Regions from separate parts of the Dactylosporangium sp. CA-139114 genome, predicted to be linked through region 2. Evidence: riboswitches for the same ligand, from Rfam matches in the RefSeq annotation. Region 2 holds a riboswitch; each other region holds the start of a gene.
What was found. A riboswitch is a leader RNA that binds a small molecule or an ion and turns the genes downstream of it on or off. The one in region 2 is predicted to bind cyclic di-AMP.
Positions count from the first base shown of each region.

Region 1: another riboswitch for cyclic di-AMP. It lies ahead of ACQP2P_RS00385 (NlpC/P60 family protein); the one in region 2 lies ahead of ACQP2P_RS20345 (hypothetical protein).
Region 3: another riboswitch for cyclic di-AMP. It lies ahead of ACQP2P_RS13945 (NlpC/P60 family protein); the one in region 2 lies ahead of ACQP2P_RS20345 (hypothetical protein).
Region 4: another riboswitch for cyclic di-AMP. It lies ahead of ACQP2P_RS44830 (coiled-coil domain-containing protein); the one in region 2 lies ahead of ACQP2P_RS20345 (hypothetical protein).

Region 1 covers NZ_CP192080.1:79,583-84,476, reverse strand. Annotated here, with positions in the region: gene dcd (dCTP deaminase) at 1-548, shown strand, start outside; gene ACQP2P_RS00385 (NlpC/P60 family protein) at 578-1,576, opposite strand; cyclic di-AMP (ydaO/yuaA leader) riboswitch at 1,588-1,720, opposite strand; gene ACQP2P_RS00380 (LamG-like jellyroll fold domain-containing protein) at 1,829-2,674, opposite strand; gene ACQP2P_RS00375 (class I SAM-dependent methyltransferase) at 2,872-3,501, shown strand; gene ACQP2P_RS00370 (hypothetical protein) at 3,658-4,590, opposite strand; gene ACQP2P_RS00365 (pectinesterase family protein) at 4,864-4,894, shown strand, end outside.
Region 2 covers NZ_CP192080.1:4,480,326-4,485,219, forward strand. Annotated here, with positions in the region: gene ACQP2P_RS20330 (cytochrome c oxidase assembly protein) at 1-520, opposite strand, end outside; gene ACQP2P_RS20335 (DUF2243 domain-containing protein) at 517-1,020, opposite strand; gene ACQP2P_RS20340 (hemerythrin domain-containing protein) at 1,105-1,659, opposite strand; gene ACQP2P_RS20345 (hypothetical protein) at 1,734-2,549, opposite strand; cyclic di-AMP (ydaO/yuaA leader) riboswitch at 2,833-2,976, opposite strand; gene ACQP2P_RS20350 (glycerol-3-phosphate dehydrogenase/oxidase) at 3,148-4,866, opposite strand; gene ACQP2P_RS20355 (MIP/aquaporin family protein) at 4,859-4,894, opposite strand, start outside.
Region 3 covers NZ_CP192080.1:3,069,118-3,074,011, forward strand. Annotated here, with positions in the region: gene ACQP2P_RS13935 (SpoIIE family protein phosphatase) at 1-544, opposite strand, end outside; gene ACQP2P_RS13940 (alpha/beta fold hydrolase) at 548-1,348, opposite strand; cyclic di-AMP (ydaO/yuaA leader) riboswitch at 1,876-2,020, shown strand; gene ACQP2P_RS13945 (NlpC/P60 family protein) at 2,028-3,026, shown strand; gene ACQP2P_RS13950 (HEAT repeat domain-containing protein) at 3,078-4,894, shown strand, end outside.
Region 4 covers NZ_CP192080.1:9,954,099-9,958,992, forward strand. Annotated here, with positions in the region: gene ACQP2P_RS44815 (hypothetical protein) at 1-161, opposite strand, end outside; tRNA gene ACQP2P_RS44820 (tRNA-Lys) at 335-406, opposite strand; gene ACQP2P_RS44825 (glycoside hydrolase family 19 protein) at 544-1,668, opposite strand; cyclic di-AMP (ydaO/yuaA leader) riboswitch at 1,917-2,065, shown strand; gene ACQP2P_RS44830 (coiled-coil domain-containing protein) at 2,075-3,097, shown strand; gene ACQP2P_RS44835 (exopolyphosphatase) at 3,170-4,132, shown strand; gene ACQP2P_RS44840 (App1 family protein) at 4,129-4,894, opposite strand, start outside.

The DNA of each region.
Region 1 (4,894 bases), 4.4 Mb from region 2:
AGCTCGACGCCGGCCAACTGCGCCTCGAGCCCTTCGATCAAGCGCTGGTGCAGCCGTCCAGCATCGACGTGCGGCTCGACCGTTGGTTCCGGGTGTTCAACAACCACCTCTACACCCACATCGATCCCGCGATCCAGCAGGACGAGCTCACCTCCATGGTCGAGGTGCACGACGGCGAGCCGTTCGTGCTGCACCCGGGCGAGTTCGTGCTCGCCTCGACGCTCGAGGTGATCACGCTGGGCGACCAGCTCGCCGGGCGCCTGGAGGGCAAGTCCAGCCTCGGCCGGCTCGGCCTGCTGACGCACTCGACCGCCGGGTTCATCGACCCCGGCTTCAGCGGCCACGTCACGCTGGAGCTGTCGAACGTCGCGAACCTGCCGATCCGCCTCTGGCCGGGGATGAAGATCGGGCAGCTGTGCATCTTCCGGCTGTCCTCACCGTCCGAGCACCCGTACGGCTCGGCGGTGTACGGCTCGCGGTACCAGGGTCAGCGCGGCCCCACCCCGAGCCGCTCCTGGCAGAACTGGCGCACCTGGCCGACGCAGTAAAAAAGGGTGGGCCCGAAGGCCCACCCTTTTTAAGCCACCCGGCCGTATCCGGATATCGGCTCGGAGTCGATCTTCTTCATCTGCACCGGTTGGCTGGGGTTGGGTGCGTGGACCATCCAGCCGTTGCCGACGTACAACCCAACGTGGTGCTTGTCGGGGTAGAAGAAGACGAGGTCACCGGCCTTGAGGTCGGCCCGCGAGACGCGCTTGGTGTCCTGGTACTGCCACATCGTGTAGTGCCGCAGGTAGGTGACGCCGACCTGCTTCCAGGACCACATCGTCAGGCCCGAGCAGTCGAACGTGTTCGGACCCTCGGTCGCCCACACGTACTTCTTGCCGATCTGCTGGCATCCGAACTGGGCGGCCCGGCTGCCGGGGCTCCCGTCGTACTGCTGCGGGCACGCGACCGGCTTGAGCGACCCGGTGCCGCTGCCGCTGCCGTAGGCCTGGAGGCGCATGTCCTGCAGGTTCTTGATGTCGGCGTTGATCTGCGTCTCCTGCTGATTGAGCGCGGCCTCCTGCTCGGCCTGCTTCGCGATCAGCTCGTCGAGGGGACGCTTCTGGGCGTCGTACTGCTGCTTGGCGACGAGAACGTCCTTGATCCGGTCCTGCTCGTCCTTGGCCACCATGTTGAGCATCGTCATCTGGTCGATGAACGTGTCCGGCGACCCCGTGGTGAGCATCGCGTCGAGCTTCGAGATGCGCCCGTTCTTGTACTGCAGCACGGCGAACGCGCTCACCTTGTCGAAGGCGGCGTCGACCTGGGCCTTCAGCGGCGCGATCGCGTCCTCGAGCTGCTTCTGCTTGGTCTTGTTGGCGGCGAGCTCGAGCTTGAGCTGGTTGTGCTGCTCGACGACGGGCTCGATCGTGTTCCACTTCTCGTCGATCTGCTTTTCGATCTCGCCGGGCGTGGGGTCCGCGTGCGCGAGGCCGGTGACGCCGACGGCGAGGGACAGACCGCCGAGGGTGGCGACGAGGAGCCGGACCAGTCGGTTGGGCCGCCGCGTCCACCTCAGATGGGTCTCCACCGAGGAGATACTCCTTCTTCCATGGCCGCCTACCGGGTTAGCTGACGGGTTCGGGCGGGAAGGTCGCCCTACCGCGATCTCGCGGATTCACCCCGGTGGAACACGTGGGTCCCCGGCTCGAAATCGACTCGGCGGTGCCGCCTGGCGCGCCCGTGGTGGGCGCGGACATCCAGCCGGCGCGAATTCACGTTAGGCGCGCCAGGTTCTCATGGACAAGTCGGCATCCAATTGTTGTCCGATTTGTCCCGAAGGTCAGGCAATTCGAGTGACGAACACATCATCGATTGCCCCTACAAACTGATCGTTGTTCGCGCTAGTCCCCTTGCCGCCAATACAGAGCGGATCGTCGTTCACTATCGACAGTGACGACGGAATGGTGACCCGCCCCGCCTCAACCCCGTCGACAGACACCGTGAGCAGCGAGTTACTGCGCGAACACGCGAGCCGGTGCCACCGCCCGTCGGCCACGGAACGTGTCGAGAGCGCTACGAAAATGCTCGACGAACGCGTGCCGACAATCACACAACTGGGCCGCCCGGCCTCGCCGTCGACCTGCAACTTGAACTGACTGTCACCGACCGAGAACCCTTTTTGGACGACATTGGCGCCCTTGGAAGTCTCTTCCGGCTGAACCAGCACACTGGCCCCATACGTAATGGGTCCACGACCGGGATTGAGAAACCCGGCCGGAGCACTCTGCAGGATCACGCGGGCACAACTCTGCGCACCGTAATGCTCACACCGGGGCGGAAAACGCACCGCGAGTCCGCCGTCGTGGGCCACGGTGGCGAGCTGCCCGCCCTCGGCCCGCCGCGAGCGCAGCGCCAGCCGCCCGGAGACGTCCGCGACCGGTTCGGCCAGGCCGTCGTCGAAGGTGTACCGCACCGTGACGGCCCCGTGCACCGGCGAGCCGGCCGGCCCGCTGGACGGCACCGCCACGGCCGGCGCGCTACCCATGCCGGGCGCCTTCGCGGACTGCCCGGTCAGTGGTTCGGCCGCACTCCGCCCGGGCGGCGCCGACGCCCGCCGCACCGCGAGGCCGGCAAGCCCGACAAGACACGCAAGCAGGGCACACAGCAACAACCGGCGGCGGCGCATAACCGGGCATGGTGCCCCGAATCGCCACGCCGGCGCGGCCGTTTCGAGCGCGTTCCCTCCAATGCGTTACAAGATTCATTGCTCCGGTCCGCCGGGGGCACGACCGTTGCTCCCGTCAGACACCGTTCGGCCCTGGCGGGCCTCTCTGCCACGTCCGTGGGCCCAGAAAACCCACACTCGGCGTAACGTGTCCGGCCATGCCCGACGACGCATGGCGCGAGGAGACCCGCGCCTCCTACAACACCGTCGCCAAGAGCTACGCCGAGTTCGTGACCGGCGCCTTGACCAGCGACCCGTACCTGACCGCCATCCTGCGACTGTTCGCGGACCTGCTCCCGCCGGGCGCCCGGGTGGCCGACATCGGCTGCGGCCCCGGCCACGTGACCGCCCACCTGGCGGAGCTCGGCGCGGACGCCTTCGGCATCGACCTGTCCCCGGCCATGATCGACCTGGCCCGTGCGACCTACCCCAGGCTCACCTTCGAGGTGGGCGACATGACGGAGCTGACCCTCCCCCCGGTCGGAGGCATCCTGTCCTTCTGGTCGCTGATCCACATCCCCGACGAGTCGATCCCGCCGGCCCTGGCCGGCTTCCACCGAGCCCTGAACCCGGGCGGCGTCCTGCTGCTCGGCTTCCACGCGGGCGACGGAGCCCGCCTGAAGACCGAGGGCTACGGCGGCCACCCGATGCGAGTGAACGTCCACCGCCGCCAACCGGCCCGGATGACCGAGTGGCTGACGGAGGCCGGCTTCACGGTGGAGACAACCGTGTTGTTGGACCAGCACACCAAGTCCCCGGGCGCGGCCATCTTCGCCCGCAGACCCTGAGCCGGCGACGCCGGCGATTGGTGGTTCCTAGCGGCGCGGGAAGCCCATGGTGACGCGCTCCGGGCCGCCCAGGCCGGCCGAGAGCGCGTCGGCGAGCGGCCACGCCGCCGTGCTCCGCTGGGTTGCCACCTGCGCCAGGTCGTCCATGACCCCGCTCTAGCGCCGGCCGTCCATCGCGACCATCACCTGGTCCGCCGACCGCGACCCGCTCGTGTCGCGCACCGCCGACTCGATCGGCCCGTGCGGCGGCGAGTACCCGTTGACGTGCGGCAGCGCCGGTCCGAGCGCATCCAGGATCCCGCGCCACGTTTCGGCGGGCAGGGTGACCCGGTAGGTGTGGTACTCGTCGAGCCGCAGATCCGCCCGCGCGACGGTGAACTCGCACCACCGCGACCAGCCCGCGGCCGCGACCTTCGGGGGCGTGGCGCGGACCCGCCAGCGGTAGGACACCCCGTGCCCGAGCGGCCCGATCCGCTCGATCGGCAGCGCCGTGGTGTGCTCCGGCCAGTTGCCGTCGCCGCCGAACTGCTCGCCCTCCTGCGGGATGGGGCCGTCGAGGCCCTGGAGCTGGAACGCGGTCTCGACGTGCGGCACGCCGGGCGCGGCCGGAACCGTCGCGGACAGCACCGGATACACGGTCGTCACGACGGGCCGGTTCGCGCCGGTCGCACAGCCGCGGTTGTCGGACTGCAGCCCGACGGCGAGCACCACACCGGCGTACACGGGGTCCTTCGGGTCCGCCGCGGGTGCCCCGGCCGCGCGATCGCGCTCCTCCTGCGGGTAGTCGCAGGTCTCCTGACCGCTGAGGACGTTGGCCGGCGCCGCGATGCGGGCCTGGCACTCGGCGAGCGTGATCCCGCTGGGCCGCCACGCCGCCTCGGCCGGGGACCCGTCGGTGGGCCGCACCGCGATGGCGGTGCCGAGCGCCAGAACCAGGACGCCCGCGGCGCCGGCGGCCATCCGGGTCAGCGTTCGGGACGCCTCGGACTCGGTCGGCGCGGACACGGGCGCGGGTGGAGGCGGCGCGGCCGGCTGGGTGGGCACGTGTGCCCAGCCGGCGTAGTCGGGCGGGAGGTGCGGAACGGTCACGGCCCCGTCCATCGGCACCGGTGCCCCGAACCTGAGCACCGCGGTGTCAGACATCAACCAGAACTGCTCCCAGTCGCCATCGCCGCGCGGTTGGCGATCAGCGGCTGGTTGCCGCCCGCCTCGGCGGTGACGCTGCCGCCGCGAACTCCCCCAACACGCGAAAGTTTCATCGCCGCGAGGCCTCCGCTCGGTGTGACCCAGGAAAGCGCTTGCCTCATCGATGGTCAGGCGTTGAGCATTGACTGCTCTGGATTCGATGCCCTGGGAGGACACATGCGCACAGGGAGCATCCTGCTCATCGCCG
Region 2 (4,894 bases):
GCGCCGGGTCCGGGCCGGCGACGACCCAGGTGAACAGGCACCCGGCGAGCAGCATGTGGGCGTGGACGAGCTCGTGCAGGCCGGGGTCGCGGGCCGTGGCGGCGTAGAGCGGGGTTCCGTAGAGCGCGATCAGGCCGCCGGAGGTGAGGGTCAGCGCCGTCCACGGGCTGCCGAGGAGCCGGGCCGGGCGGGTGTGCAGCAGCCGGGTGAGCTGCCGGCCGGTCGGGGCGGGCACGGTGCGCAGCAGCAGCGTCACCGGCGCGCCGAGGACCAGGCCGAGCGGGGCGAGCATGCTGGCGAGCAGGTGCTGCAGCACGTGGGTGCGGAAGTCGCCCGCCGGCCACGGCGATACGGCCGGGTCCAGGCCGGCCGCCAGCAGGGCGGCGCCGGTCAGGAACAGCGCCGAGCGCCACCAGGGCCAGTGGCGGCGGCCGAGGCTCGCCATCGCGTCGTAGCCGAGCGCACCGGCGAGGACCAGGACCGGCAGCAGGCCGCCGCCGGCGGGATGGGCGTGGCTCACCGGGTGCGGCGGCCCGGCCGGGCGGAGCGCTGCAGCAGCCAGCCGGCGGCGATCAGGACGGCGCCGAGCACGAGGAAGCCCAGGTCCCACCAGCCCTGGTCGGGTCCGCCGTGGACGTGGTGGATGCCCAGGATCTGATGGTCGACCGTGCCCTCGACGAGGTTGAAGCCGCCCCAGCCGACCAGCACCCAGCCCCACAGGACACGCGAACCCCACACCCGGGCGCGCCCCGCCGTGATCCGGGAGTACAGCAGCGCCAGGCCGGTCAGCACGGCCAGCCAGGTGCAGGTGTGGAACAGCCCGTCCCACAGCGTGTTCACCCGCAGACCCGCGAGCGTGTCCGCCGGATACCTGGTGGTACTGCTGAGCATGTGGTGCCACTGCAGTATCTGATGCAGCAGGATGCCGTCGACGAACCCGCCGAGGCCGGCGCCGAGCACGACGCCGGGTAGCACGATGCCGCGATCCGCCCGGGCGGCGTCCGTCTGCGTAGCCGTCATGGCGGCGTGAACTACCCACCGCCCGGCACCTGACACCAACCGGCTCCGGCCCGCACCGGGCGGGCCGGTGCGGGCCTTCGTGGGTCAGGTCCGGCGCAGAGCGTCCCGGATCTTGTCGAAGACGGCGATCGGGGGACCGGCGAGCAGGTTCGCCGTCGCGGACTCACCCGTGGCCGGGTGCGGCCGGGTCGGCGCGAGCTTCTCGGCCGCCTCGAACACGGAGGCCATCCGGCGCAGCTTCTCCGGCTCGACGGTGCGCCGCAGCTGCTCGAACTCCTCGGCCTCCTCGCGGGTGGCGTGCTCGATGACGTCGGCCGCGAACGCGCTGAGCCGCTCGTCGAACTCCGGGTGGTCGACGCCCAGGTCGTACAGCTCCGACAGGACCTGCTTGGCCTCGGACTCCTCGTGGAGCCGGGCGTCGACGACCTGGTCGCCGCGGTCACCCAGCGCCCGGCGGGCCTCCGGGTGCACGATCTGCTCCTCGGCGCTCTCGTGCACGGCGAGCAGCCGGACCAGGTCGAAGAACAGCGCTCGCCTCTGGTCGCCCTGCGCGCCGGCGAGCCGGTTGAAGAGGACCTTGATCTCGGCGTGCTGGTTCTTCAGGACGTCGACGACGTCCTGGTGCTGGGTCTGGGTCACGCCCCACCTCCTTCGTCTCCGCAGGCGTCTACCCGCCGCCCCGGGCGCCTAACAAACCCCGGGGCGCGGGCGGATCACGGCACGGCGGTGACGACCTGCTCGGCGAGCGACTGCCACTGGGCGTACGCGTCCGGGAACGCCGACACCTGGACCGTCTGCGCCGCGACGGTGACGTCCATCTGCTGCCAGCCGGAGACCTCCATGAGCGCGTTGTAGAAGCGGCGCGCGGACTCCGCGGGGTTCATCAGCTCCTCGACGGTGCCCCAGTTCGGCCGCTGCTGGAACAGCCCGACGGAGTCGTGGTCGCTGCCCACACCCTCGTTGGGCAGGTTGAGCGACTCGGGAACGTTGGAGTTGGCGAGGTTGTGCAGGTGGCTCTCCTGCAGCGCGGTGGAGAGGGCCACGACGAACGCGCGGCTGGGCAGGCCCATCTGCTGTCCGGTGCGGATGATCGTCACGGCGTTGTTCATCTCGGCCTGGCTCAGCCCGCCGATCGGGGCGATGACCGCCGGCGTGGGCGGGGCGGTCGTCGGCGCGGCGGTGGCCGTGCCCGGCGGCGGCTGCGCCGTGGTTTTCGCCGGTGACGGCTTCGCCGCGGCGCTCGCCTTCGGCGACGGTTGCCGGCTGGGCGTGTCGCCGGTTCGCGCCTCGCCGCGCGATGCGCGGTTCACGGCGTCGGCCGCCCGCTCGTCGGCGCTCAGGTTCGACGACTCGTTCTGGGCCACGGCCAGCGCGCTCGGGCCGTGTGAGGTGAACGACAGCAGCGCGCCGATGACGGCGAACGCGACGACGGCGGCCGCGGAGTACAGGGCGATGCCGCGGCGGGCCGGGAGGCGACGGCCGGGCTGCTCCTGCCGCCGGTGCCGCCCGATGGTCTCATCGGCCGGCACGGGCGCACCTCGGCCGGAGCGAACGGTTCAGATTGTCGGGACGATTGGGTTTGCACTGGTACTGCACGGGAAACCTCGACAGTGTTCGACTCCGGGCCGGGGGTCCGGTGCGGAGCGGGGGAATGCGCGATCGACCGTCCACTGCGGACAGTGGCGGTCGTGGCGTTGTGATCGGGCAGCGGTGTGCGGGCCGGAGCGTCAGCCGATGCGGCGATCCGGGCGGGCCGGTGGGTCCGCTGGGCGATGAGCCGAGGTGGGGCCCCGCGTGAGGGCGTGCATGTGCTGCTCCTTCCGGTGCCGCCTACCGGGTTAGCTGACGGATTCGGGCGGGAGGATCGCCCTACCGTGCGGCGCGTGGCCGCACGGATTCACCCCTGTGATGCTTGGGTCCCCGGCTCGTTCGAGCACGACTCGGCGGGCCGCCGCGCCGTCACCGGAACGGTGACGATCACTCGCGGCGAGCCCCATGACCATAGCGGCTTCTCAGGCGCAGGTGAACCCCTCGATCGGAACTGCCGAGATGCCTTGTGCACCCCGGCCACCTGCGACTTCTCTCAGGAAGCGGCGCCGATCGAAGGGAAGTCTGTCGATGTGTGCGTCAGGCGGCGCGCACCACCGGCACCACGTCGGGGGCCGCGCGGCGGATCCGCTCGGCGGTGCGGTCGTCGGGCTGGGTCTGGGAGGCCCGCTCCGCCTCCACGCGCAGCCGGTAGCTGTCCACCTCGCGGTCGACCTGCTCGGCGGTCCAGCCGAGCGCGTCGGCCATGAGCATGGCCACGGGGCGCACCGCCGTCACGCCCCGGTCGAACGTCTCGATCGAGATGCGGGTCCGGCGGGTGAGCACGTCCTCGACGTGCCGGGCGCCCTCGGCCAGCACGGCGTAGCGCACCTCCGCCATCAGGTAGTCGTCGGCGCCGGGCACCGGCCGCGCCAGCCGCGGGTCGGCGGCGAGCAGCTCCAGCACCTCGGGGACGAGGCTGCCGTAGCGGCCGAGGAGATGCTCGATCCGGGCGACGTGCAGGCCGCTGCCGGTCGCGAGCGCGGCGCGCTGGTTCCACAGGGCCGCGAAGCCGTCCGCGCCGACGAGCGGCGTCTGGTCGGTGCACGACGGCGGTATCGCCCCGCCCAGCCCGTGCACCGCGGCGTCCACGGCATCGGCGGCCATCACCCTGTACGTGGTGTACTTGCCGCCCGCGACCGCGACGAGCCCGGGCACCGGCGTGGCGACGAGGTGCTCGCGCGACAGCTTCGAGGTGAGCTCCGACTCCCCGGCCAGCAGCGGGCGGAGGCCGGCGTAGACGCCCTCGACGTCGTCGTGGCGCAGCGGCGTGGCGAGCACCTGGTTGGTCTCGCGCAGCAGGTATTCGATGTCGGCGCGCGTCGCGGCCGGATGCGCCTTGTCCAGGGTCCAGTCCGTGTCGGTGGTGCCGACGATCCAGTGCCGGCCCCACGGGATGACGAACAGCACGCTCGTCGCGGTGCGCAGGATCATGCCGGTGGAGGAGCGGATCCGGTCGCGGGGCACGACCAGGTGGATGCCCTTCGAGGCGCGGACGTGGAACTGCCCGCGCTCGCCGATCAGCGCCTGGGTGTCGTCGGTCCACGCGCCGGTCGCGTTGACGACCTGCCGGGCGCGCACCTCGAACTCGCGGTCGCGCTCCAGGTCGCGCACCCGCACGCCGGTGATCCGCCCGCCCTCGCGCAGGAAGCCGATGACCTGGGCGCGGGACAGCACGTGCGCGCCGTAGGCGGCGGCGGTGCGGGCCACGAACATGGTGTGCCGGGCGTCGTCGACCTGCGCGTCCCAGTACTGCACGGCGCCGACGAAGCTGTCCGGGCGCAGCGCCGGGCAGACCCGCAGCGCGGCGCGGCGGCTCAGCTGGCGGTGGCGGGGCAGGGCGCCCCGGTCGCGTCCGGCCATGATGTCGTACAGCGTGATGCCCGCGCCGACGTAGCCCCGCTCCCACACGTGGTGGGTGAGCGGGTAGAGGAACGGGACCGGCCGGACGAGGTGCGGGGCCAGGCGGCTCAGCAGCAGACCGCGCTCGCGCAGTGCCTCGCGCACCAGCCGGAAGTCGAGCATCTCCAGGTAGCGCAGGCCGCCGTGGATGAGCTTGCTCGACCGGCTCGAGGTGCCGCTGGCGAAGTCGCGCATCTCCAGCAGCCCGGTGCTCAGGCCGCGGGTGACGGCGTCGAGGGCGCAGCCCGCCCCGACCACGCCGCCGCCGATGACGACGACGTCGAGCTCGGTGCCGGTCAGGGCCGCGGCGGCGTCGTCCCGGGCGGCCGGTGACAGGGTGCCGGTGCGGTCAGCCACTGCTGACGTCCACCCTCCCCGGCGTGTG
Region 3 (4,894 bases), 1.4 Mb from region 2:
CGCGGGTCGCCGAGGCTGCGAACGCCTCGTCGCCGACCCGCACGATCGGCGCGACGATCTCCTCGGCCCGCCCGATCGCGGCGCAGCGCACCACCATCTCCTGCAGCAGCCGAACCCGGGTCGCGTTGCGCTCGGCGCTGCGGCGCTCCTCGAGCAGCTGCCGCTCGTACATCCGGCGCTCCTTCGCGTCGAACACCGTCATCCGCACGAGGGCCTGGCTGCCGGCCGGACCCGCGCGCAGCACCGCGTTGACGAACGCGTCGAGCCGGGAGCCGTCGGCCTTGCGGAACTCGGCCGCCGCCTCCCGGACCTCGCCCTGCAGGTGCAGCAGCGGCGCCAGGTGCGTCTCGTGCCAGATCCGGCTCCCGGCGGCGTAGAACTCGTGCACGCGCCGGCCGGCCAGCTGGTCGCGGCGCCAGCCGGTCCACCGCAGGAACGTGCGGTTCACGCGCACGATGGTGCCGTCCGGCAACAGCGTGAGATACCCGCAGGGGGCGCTGTCGTACAGTTCTTCGGCGTTCTCCTCGGGCAGCGGCTCGGGCACGCGTCAGCCCGTCCGCAGGAAACCGTCGATCGCCGCGAACGTCTCGTCCGGGGCGCTGAGGTGCGGGCAGTGGCCGGTCGCGTCGAGGACGACGAGGGTGCTGCCGGGGATGTTGGCGTTGCAGTACGCCCCCACCTCCCGGGGGGCGATGACGTCCTCGGAGCACTGCAGGATCAGCGTCGGCACGCTCACCTTGCCCAGATCCGCGCGAGTGTCGGAGCGGAAGGTCACCTCGGCGAACTGCCGCGCGATCGCCGGATCGGTGCGGCAGAAGCTGTTGCTCAGCTCCTGGCCGAGCTCCGGCCGGTCGGCGTTGCCCATGATGACCGGCGCCATCGCCGCGGACCAGCCGAGATAGTTGCGGTCGAGGCTCTCCAGCAGCTCGTCGATCTCGCCGGCGCTGAAGCCGCCGTAGTAGTCGTGGTCGTCGATGTATCGCGGGGAGGGGCCGACGAGCACGAGCTTGGCGAACCGGTCCGGCTCGGCGTTCGCCGCGAGCAGCCCGATCATCGCGGCGACCGAGTGCCCGACGAACACGACCTCGCGCAGGCCGAGCTCGTGGAGCAGCTCGAGCAGGTCGTCGGCGTAGGCGCCGAGCGACGTGTACCGCCGGGGGTCGTAGGCGCCGAGATCGGAGTTGCCGGCCCCGACGTGATCGAACAGCACGACGCGATGATCGTCGGCGAACCGCGGCGCGACGAGCCGCCACATGTGCTGGTCGCAGCCGAAGCCGTGCGCGAAGACGACGGCCGGGGCGTGCTCGGGCCCGAGCAGCCGGACGTTGTTACGCTGGACTGCGCTCACGGTCCGTGACGTTACTCGTGCCCGGCGTGCGCGAACAAGGGCCTACATGGCCCGGCGGTGGTGGGCGGCCCGGCGCAATCCGGCCTTCCTGTGCGCATTTCGGCTGCTCGCGCCCGCCGGGTCGATCCGCGGCGGGGGTGGTGCGGGTACACCCGTTCGTTGGAACGTTTCCTCCGCCGCCGGCCCGGCAGTGTCCACTTCGGAGCGTCGCCGGCCCGTCCCCCGCTGCCGCGCGGCCGTGGCGTTGTGTGCGGCATGGAGATGCTTGCGGGCGAGGAGGGCCGTCCCCGTCGAGATCGGCGATCGCCTGAACCGCTGCGCAGCGCTGGACGGGCCGCGGCCGTGATCGGGAGCAATCGGGCGATATCGGTAGCCATCGCCGCAACGTGATCTTTGAGCGAACGTTAAGTGTTGCTTAGGGCGGTTCCGCCGCCGGGATCCCGCCGATACGTTTGGTGCGGCCTGCCAGGCCACAGCCGCTCACCGAGGGCGGCCCGGGCAGGCTCCGCCGAGTCGTACGACGGCCCTGGCAACAGGCGCCGGCGCGTGAGCCGGGGACCCATCCGGGGCTTGCTCCAGGGGTGAATCCGCGACCGTCACGGTCGTGGTAGGGCGAACCTTCTTCTCGCCCGAACCCGTCAGCTAACCCGGTAGGCGGATGCGAAGAAGGACGCTTGCCGTGTTCAACCGACGGACGGCGCTGCGCTCGTTCCTCATCGGAGTGGCGGTCGCGGCGATGGTCGCGCCGGCGTGTGCCGCACACGCCGACCCGACGCACGACGAACTCCAGGCCCAGATCGACAAGGGCAATGCGGAGCTCGAGCACATCGTCGAGGACTACAACAAGATCAACGGTGACCTCGAGGCCACCCAGGCCACGATCAAGCAGCGCGAGACCGACCTGCAGCCGCTCGAGGCCAGCATGGACGCCGCCCGCGCCACCGCCGACCAGATCGCCGTCAACGCCTACAAGTCCGGCGGCAACCTGAGCTCCTGGTCGCTGATGCTGGGTGCCACGTCGTCGGACGGCTTCTTCGACCGCGTCGGCACGCTGCAGCAGATCTCGCGCAACCAGCAGGCCGACCTCGCCAGGTATGCCTCGGCCAAGGCCGGCGTCGACGCCGAGAAGCAGCGCCTCAACGAGACCCTCGCGGCCCAGAGCCGGCAGAAGGCCGACCTCGAGGCGCGGCGCAAGCAGATCGAGGGCAACATCGCCAAGCTCGACGAGATGCAGCGCAAGGCCGACGCGGCCGCGGCCGCCGCGGCGGCGAAGGCGAAGACCCCGGTGAAGACCGCCAACCCGACCACCAACCCGGGACCGCCGCCGGCCGTCTCCGGCGCGGCGGGCAAGGCGGTCAGCTACGCGTGGGCCCAGCTCGGCAAGAAGTACGTCTTCGGCGCCGCCGGCCCGAACACGTTCGACTGCTCGGGCCTGACCATGATGGCGTGGAAGGCGGCGGGCGTCACGCTGCCGCACAACGCCGCGCAGCAGTGGGGCAAGGTCAAGCACATCTCGCGGGCCCAGCTCGCCCCCGGTGACCTGGTGTTCTACAACGGCCTCGGGCACGTGGGCATCTACATCGGCAACAACCAGATCATCCACGCCCCCAACAGCCGGACCGTGGTGAAGGTCGCCCCGATCGACATCGACTCGCTCTACGGCTACGGCCGCGTGTAACCCCACCGGCGGGACCCGAGCCCGGCCGGACACGTCGTAGGATCGCCGCCCATGGATGACGCCGACGTGTTCGCCGGGCTCGATGCCGTCGCGTGGAAGCGGCTGCGGCACGCCTACGGCTGCGCCGCGGGCGTCCCCGCGATCCTGCGCGGCCTCGCCGACCCCGACCCGGCCGTGCGCGAGGTGGCGCTCGACCAGTTCTACGGGGTCGTGCACCACCAGGGCGACGTCTACCGCTGCACCCTCGAGACCCTGCCGTTCCTCACCCGCATCGCCACCACGCCGGGGGTGCCCGGCCGGGCCGCGGCCATCGAGCTGCTGGCGAGCGTCGCCGGCGCCGGTTGGGACCAGCCGCTCGCCGGGCGGACGCGGACGGCCAACGCCACCCTCGCCGCCGAGCGCCCCCGCTTCCTCGCGCTGCTCCACGACGCCGACGCGCAGGTGCGGGCGGCAGTCGTACCGCTCCTGCGCGCGATCTGCGCCGAAGCCCCCGAAGCCACGGTCGGCCTGCTCCGCCGGCACGCCGACGCCGAGCCCGACCCGCTGGTGCGCCGGGCGATCGTCACCGCCGTCGCCGGGCTCGCCACCACCGACCCGGCCGCGATCGCCTGGCTCGAGGGTCTGACGACCGCCGAGCCCGATGCCGGCCTGCGCCTCGGCGCGCTCGCCGCGCTGGCCCGCCTCGGGGTGCCGGCCCCCGCGGAGACGGCCGTCGCGCTCATCGCCGCCGGGTACTCGGTGCCGCCCGCGCCCGCCGCCCCGGCCGGTTTCCAGACCGACACGCTCGTGGGCAAGATCCGGCAGATGCGCGAGCACCTCCACGCCGGGCGCGGGCACCCGCAGATGGACGAGCTCGTGCGCGCGGTCAGCGACGCCTACGGCGACCGGGTGGACGACCGGATCACGGTGCTCCTCGCCGGCCTGCGCTCGGCCGATGCCGAGTGGCAGCTCGACGCGCTGCATCCCGCGAGCAACCTGGTGCACGGCTGGCGCGGGCGGTACACCCACATCCTGCGCCGCATCGCGGACCTGGCCCTGACGGGGGAGCCGGTGGTGCGGCCGCGGGCCGCGGGCGTCCTGGCGGACCTCGGCCGGTTCGCCGCGCCGGTCGCCGACGCACTCGCCGAACTGGTCGAGTCCGCCGAGCGCCGCGCGCCCCACACCCCGCTGCGCCGCGCTCTGCCGCCCTGGATCATCCAGTGGCCGACCGAGCCGCCGACCGTCGGGCGTCTCCTCGCCCTGCTCGCCCGGCTCGGCGACCCCCGCGCGGTGCCGATGCTCGCCTGGGTGCTCGAGCAGGAGCCGCTGCCCGGCGACGCCGGCTGGGCGGTCGCCGGGCTCGGCCCCGTCGCCGCCCCGCTCGCCCCGGCGGTCGCGGCCCGCCTGGACGAACCGCTGCCGCCCCGCCACCGCGACGGGCTCGTCGCCGCGCTGCGCGCGATCGGCCCGGCGGCCGCCCGTGAGGCGCTGCCGGTGCTGCTCGCGGCGGGGCCCGACCCGGTCAACGCCGAGGCGCTCGGCCGGCTCGGCGCCGCCGACCCGGCGACGGCCGGGACCGTCCTGCCGGTCCTGCGAGGCTGGGCCGCCGGGCCCGACGCCCGCGGCGCGGTGGCGGCCACCCTCGCCGCCTGGACCCTCGACGCCGACACGGACACCGCGGTCGCGGCCCTGACCCGCCACCTCGGCGACGAGGCCGCCGCCGTGGTCGCGGCCCGCGCCCTGGGGACCGTCGCCCGGTGTTCGGACGGCACCGCGGCGACAGCCGCCGCGGGCGCGGGGACGCTCGATCGGCTCGGGGCGCTGGTCCGGCGGCGGGACCGGTACGGCCACACCGCCGTCGCGGCCGCCCACGCCCTCGCCGCCATCAC
Region 4 (4,894 bases), 4.7 Mb from region 2:
GGCTGCGCTGGTGCGACGTCGACCTCCAGCACGGCACCGCCACGATCGTCCAGCAAATCACCTGCGCCGGTCGGCCGCTCTTCGTCGGACCGCCGAAGAGCGCCGCCAGCCGCCGGGTCATCGCCCTGGACCGGCACACCGTTCAGGTCCTGCGCGAACACCCCGCCGGCAGCGCCTTGGCCTTCCGACCGGCCAGCCAACCGTCAACCCGCAGGTCAAGCCGCTGCACCGCACCCGAACGGGCCACGCAAGAGCAGAAGCGGCAAGAAGCGCACGCCGAGCAACCACCGTCCACACCGGACGGACCAGGCACGCAAAAGCGCAGGTCAACGAGTGGGCCGCCAGGGACTCGAACCCTGAACCTACGGATTAAAAGTCCGCAGCTCTGCCATTGAGCTAGCAGCCCGCGCCCAACAGGGTACCCTGCCCGCCCCCTCGACATCGCGCGCGTTTCCCGAGCCCCGCCGACCAGACCCGAAAACGCCCGGCGGCGGCCCCCCACACCCCATGGGAGGGCCGCCGCCGGGTTCGGAGGGAGAAAGATCAGCAGGACAGCGAGCCGGCCCCCGTGCCCGTGCCCAGGATGGACACGAAGCGCTGGTACGCCGCCACGCGGCTCTGGACCTGCGCCGGGTTGCGCCCGCCGCACTCCAGGCTGCCGTTGATGCTCCGGATCGTCTCGCCGAAGCCGGCGCCGTTCACGATCGCGTTGTGCGGGGTCATGGTGCCGGGGCCGCTCTGGGTGTTCCAGTACCAGAGGGCGGTCTTCCAGGCGACGGCCGAGTCGGTCTGCACGAGGTTCGGGTTGTGCAGCAGGTCGATGCCGAGCGCGTCGCCCGCGGCCTTGTAGTTGAAGTTCCACGACAGCTGGATCGGGCCGCGGCCGTAGTACGCCGACTGGCCGGCCGGGCAGCCGTAGGACTGGCTCGTGTCGCAGTAGTGCGGGTAGTTCGCGGTGTTCTGCTCCACGACGTACACCAGGCCGCCGGTCTCGTGGTTCACGTTGGCCAGGAACGCGGCCGCCTCCTGCTTGCGCACGTCGTCCGAGCCGGTCCTCGCGAAGCCGGGGTACGCCGACAGCGCCGCCACCAGGCCCGAGTAGGTGTAGAAGGAGTTCCGGCCCGGGAACATCTGGTTGAACTGCGCCTCGCTGACCACGAAGGAGCCGTTGGAGGGGGGCGGAGTCGTGCCGCCGCCGGTGCCGGTGCCGGTGCCGGTGCCCGAGCAGGTGTACGGGTCCCAGAACCAGGTGCTGATCACGGGGCTGTAGCCGGGGTTGTCGTGCTCGGCGATGTAGAACTTGCCGTCCGTGAACTTCACGATGTCGCCGGTCACGTAGTTGCGGCCCTGCACCCACGCCGGGAAGTCGCAGCCGCCGGCCGAGCCGGTCTGGGGCGGCTGGGTCGCCGGCGAACCGCCGCCACCGCCGCAGGAGCCCTGGTCCTGCCACACCCCGGTGGTCCCGGGCGGCGCCTCGTTCTGCGTCCACCACTTGGCGAGGTAGTTGTGGCCGTTGCGGGAGACCGTCGCGCCTCCGGTGTAGACCGCGGAGGCCTGCCACGCGGGGCTGCACGACGCGGCCGAGGCGGGCAGCATGTTGAACACCGCGACCACCCCTCCCGCGATGGTCACCGCGGCGAGCATCGCCAGCAGGCGGACTCTCGACACCGTTGATCACTCCTTCTGAACCAGCCGATTGACCAGCCCATATGACCAGGCACCGCGGGTCGAAGGAGCGAACGTCATCTTTTTATGAAGAATATTTACGGTTGCCTTGAGGCCCGGGCGCGGCGAGTGATCTGCATCACTTAGTCCAGGTCGAAAAGATCTCCGCACAAACGGTGCGGTGCGCAAAAGAAGCGCCCTGGGTACAGTGACCCACGGTCACGTCCAGCAGGCGCCGCCCCCGGTGCCGGGCGGGGCTGCCGCCCAATCGCCGCACGTGGCGAGCCGGGGACCCACCGTTACGTTGGGGTGAGTCCGCCCTTCCCGATCGGAGGGGCGGTAGGGATCGTTCCGTCCCGAACCCGTCAGCTAACTCGGTCGGCGGCCGACGGAAGGAACAACGAACCAGATGTCATCGCGACATCCCTACCGGCGCATGATCGTCGCGCTGCTGGCGGCTCTGGTAGTCGGGGGGCTCGCCGCCACGCCCGCCGCGGCCGAGCCCGGCGGCGACACCGGCGACGAGGGGTCCAGCGCGAACCCGACCCTGGGCTCCGTGCTCGAGGACAGCACCCGCGCCTGGTCCGAGGCGAAGGAGAAGTTCGACGCCTCGGTCAAGCGCCAGGGCGAGCTCACCGCGCAGCTGCAGGCGACCGAGGCCCAGCTGGCCACGGTCCAGGAGCAGGTGGCGGCGGTCGCCGTCGCGGCCTACCGCACCGGCCCGCTGACGACGTTCGCCGCGCTGATGGACGCCGGCACCCCGGACAGCTTCGCCGAGCGGGCCGACACCATCAACCAGATCGCCCACCACAACGACAACCTGCTGCACGAGCTCAAGGGGCTCAAGGAGAGCCAGGCCGCGCAGAAGAAGGCGCTCGAGGACGAGGTCGCCGCGCAGCAGCAGCAGGTCCAGACGATGGAGCAGAAGAAGAAGGACGCGGAGACCGCCCTGAAGCTGGCCGGCGGGCCGAGCAAGGGCTTCGTCACCGCGAACCTGCCGACCGCCGACCCGGTGCCGCGCACGTCCAGCGGCGGGCTGCCGAAGGAGTCGTGCAGCGTCAAGGACCCCACGACCACCGGCTGCATCACCCCGCGCATGCTCCACGCGATGCAGGAGGCGCAGAAGGACGGCTTCAAGCGGTTCGTCGCGTGCTTCCGGCCGAGCGGGCCCTACGAGCACCCCAAGGGCCGGGCGTGCGACTTCTCGGTCCAGACGAAGAACGGATTCGGTGGCGTGGCCTCCGGTGACGACTACGTCTACGGCAGCACGCTGGCCGCGTACTTCGTGAAGAACGCGAACCAGCTCGGCGTCATGTACGTCATCTGGTTCAAGGAGATCTGGACCCCGGCGGTGGGCTGGCACCATTACAGCGGCGTCGCCGGCGATCCCTCCAGTGACCACACGAATCACGTGCACCTGTCGATCCTGTAATCCTCAAACGCGCGACCGGCCGGCCGATGGGGCAACCATCGACCGGCCGTTTCCGTCGCAGGGGGAATAGCAGTGAAGTACCGTCTCGTGACCCGCAGCGACTTCGACGGACTGGTCTGCGCGGTCCTGCTGCGGCACCTCGACCTCATCGGCGACATCACGTTCGTGCACCCGAAGGACGTGCAGGACGGCGCGGTCGAGGTCGGGCCGACGGACATCCTCACCAACCTGCCGTACGCCCCCGGCGCCCACCTGGTCTTCGATCACCATCACTCGGAGACGCTCAGAGCGGCCAAGCTCCAACACGGGCAGGCGACCAATCACGTCATCGACGCGGAGGCCCCGTCGGCGGCCCGGGTGATCTACGACCACTACGGCGGCGCCGAGCGCTTCCCGCAGGTCTCCGACGAGCTCATGGTCGCCGTGGACCGGGCCGACTCCGCGCAGTACGACATCACCGAGATCCTGCAGCCGACCGGCTGGACGCTGCTGAACTTCCTGATGGACAGCCGCACCGGGCTGGGCCGCTTCCGCCAGTTCCGCATCTCCAACTACCAGCTCATGATGCAGCTCATCGACGCGTGCATCGACCACCAGGACGTCGAGGAGATCCTGGCCCTGCCGGACGTGGCCGAGCGGGCCGAGCTGTTCCGGGAGCAGCAGGACCTCTTCGTGGACCAGCTGCGCCGGGTGTCGCACATGCACGGCGACGTGGTCGTGGTCGACCTGCGCGACGAGGAGACGATCTACGCCGGGAACCGCTTCATGGTCTACGCACTCTTCCCCGAGGCCCGCGTCTCGATCCACGTCATCTGGGGCAAGCAGAAGCTCAACACGGTCTTCGCGGTCGGCAAGTCGATCCTGGACCGCACGTCCCCGACGGACATCGGGTCGGTCATGCTGCAGTACGGCGGCGGCGGCCACCTCGCCGCGGGCACCTGCCAGGTCCCGCACGACCAGTCCGAGCAGGTGCTGCACGACCTGATCGAGAAGGTCGGCGCGCCGATGAGCTCAACGGCGGCGACCAAGCACTAGAGGATCTCGGTGTCCCGCAGCAGGCGCCACAGGCCGGCGCCGTCCGGGGCGCCCAGCCAGCGCCGGTCGTTGGGCGGGAAGCGCCGCGGGCTGCCGGCCACGCCCGGGAACCCGCCGGCCAGCACCGCCTGCGTCGGCGACAGGTGCCGGATCGCGACCGCGGCGATGCTGTCCGGGTGCTCCGCGGCGAACTCGGCGTAGATCTCCGGGTCGTGCTGGCCGTCGTCGCCGACGAGCAGCCATCGGATGTCGGGGAACTCCTGGGCGAGCCGCGACAGCGAGGCCCGCTTGTGCGCCTGGCCGCTGCGGAAGAACCGGTCCGGCTGGGGCCCCCAGTCGGTGAGCAGCAGCGGCCCGGCCGGGTAGAGGTGCCGGGACAGGAACCGCGTGAGGGTCGCCGCCACGTTCCAGGCGCCGGTGGACAGGTAGAAGACGGGCGCGCCCGGGTTGGCGTTGACCAGCCGCTCGTACAGCACCGCCATCCCCGGTACCGATGCCCGGGCGTGCTCATCGAGCACGAAGGTGTTCCACGCGGCCAGCAGCGGCCGCGGCAGCGTGGTGATCATGACCGTGTCGTCCACGTCGGAGACGATCCCGAAGCGGGTGGCGACGGGGTCGATGATCCGGATCGGCGCCTCGACGGGGGCGCTGTCCTCACACTGCAGCGTCACCGTGCCCCACCCGGGGGGCAGGTCGGCCTCGACCACGAAGTCGATGAACCCGCCCCGGTCGCAGCGCACCTCGCTGGCGCGCCCGCCGACC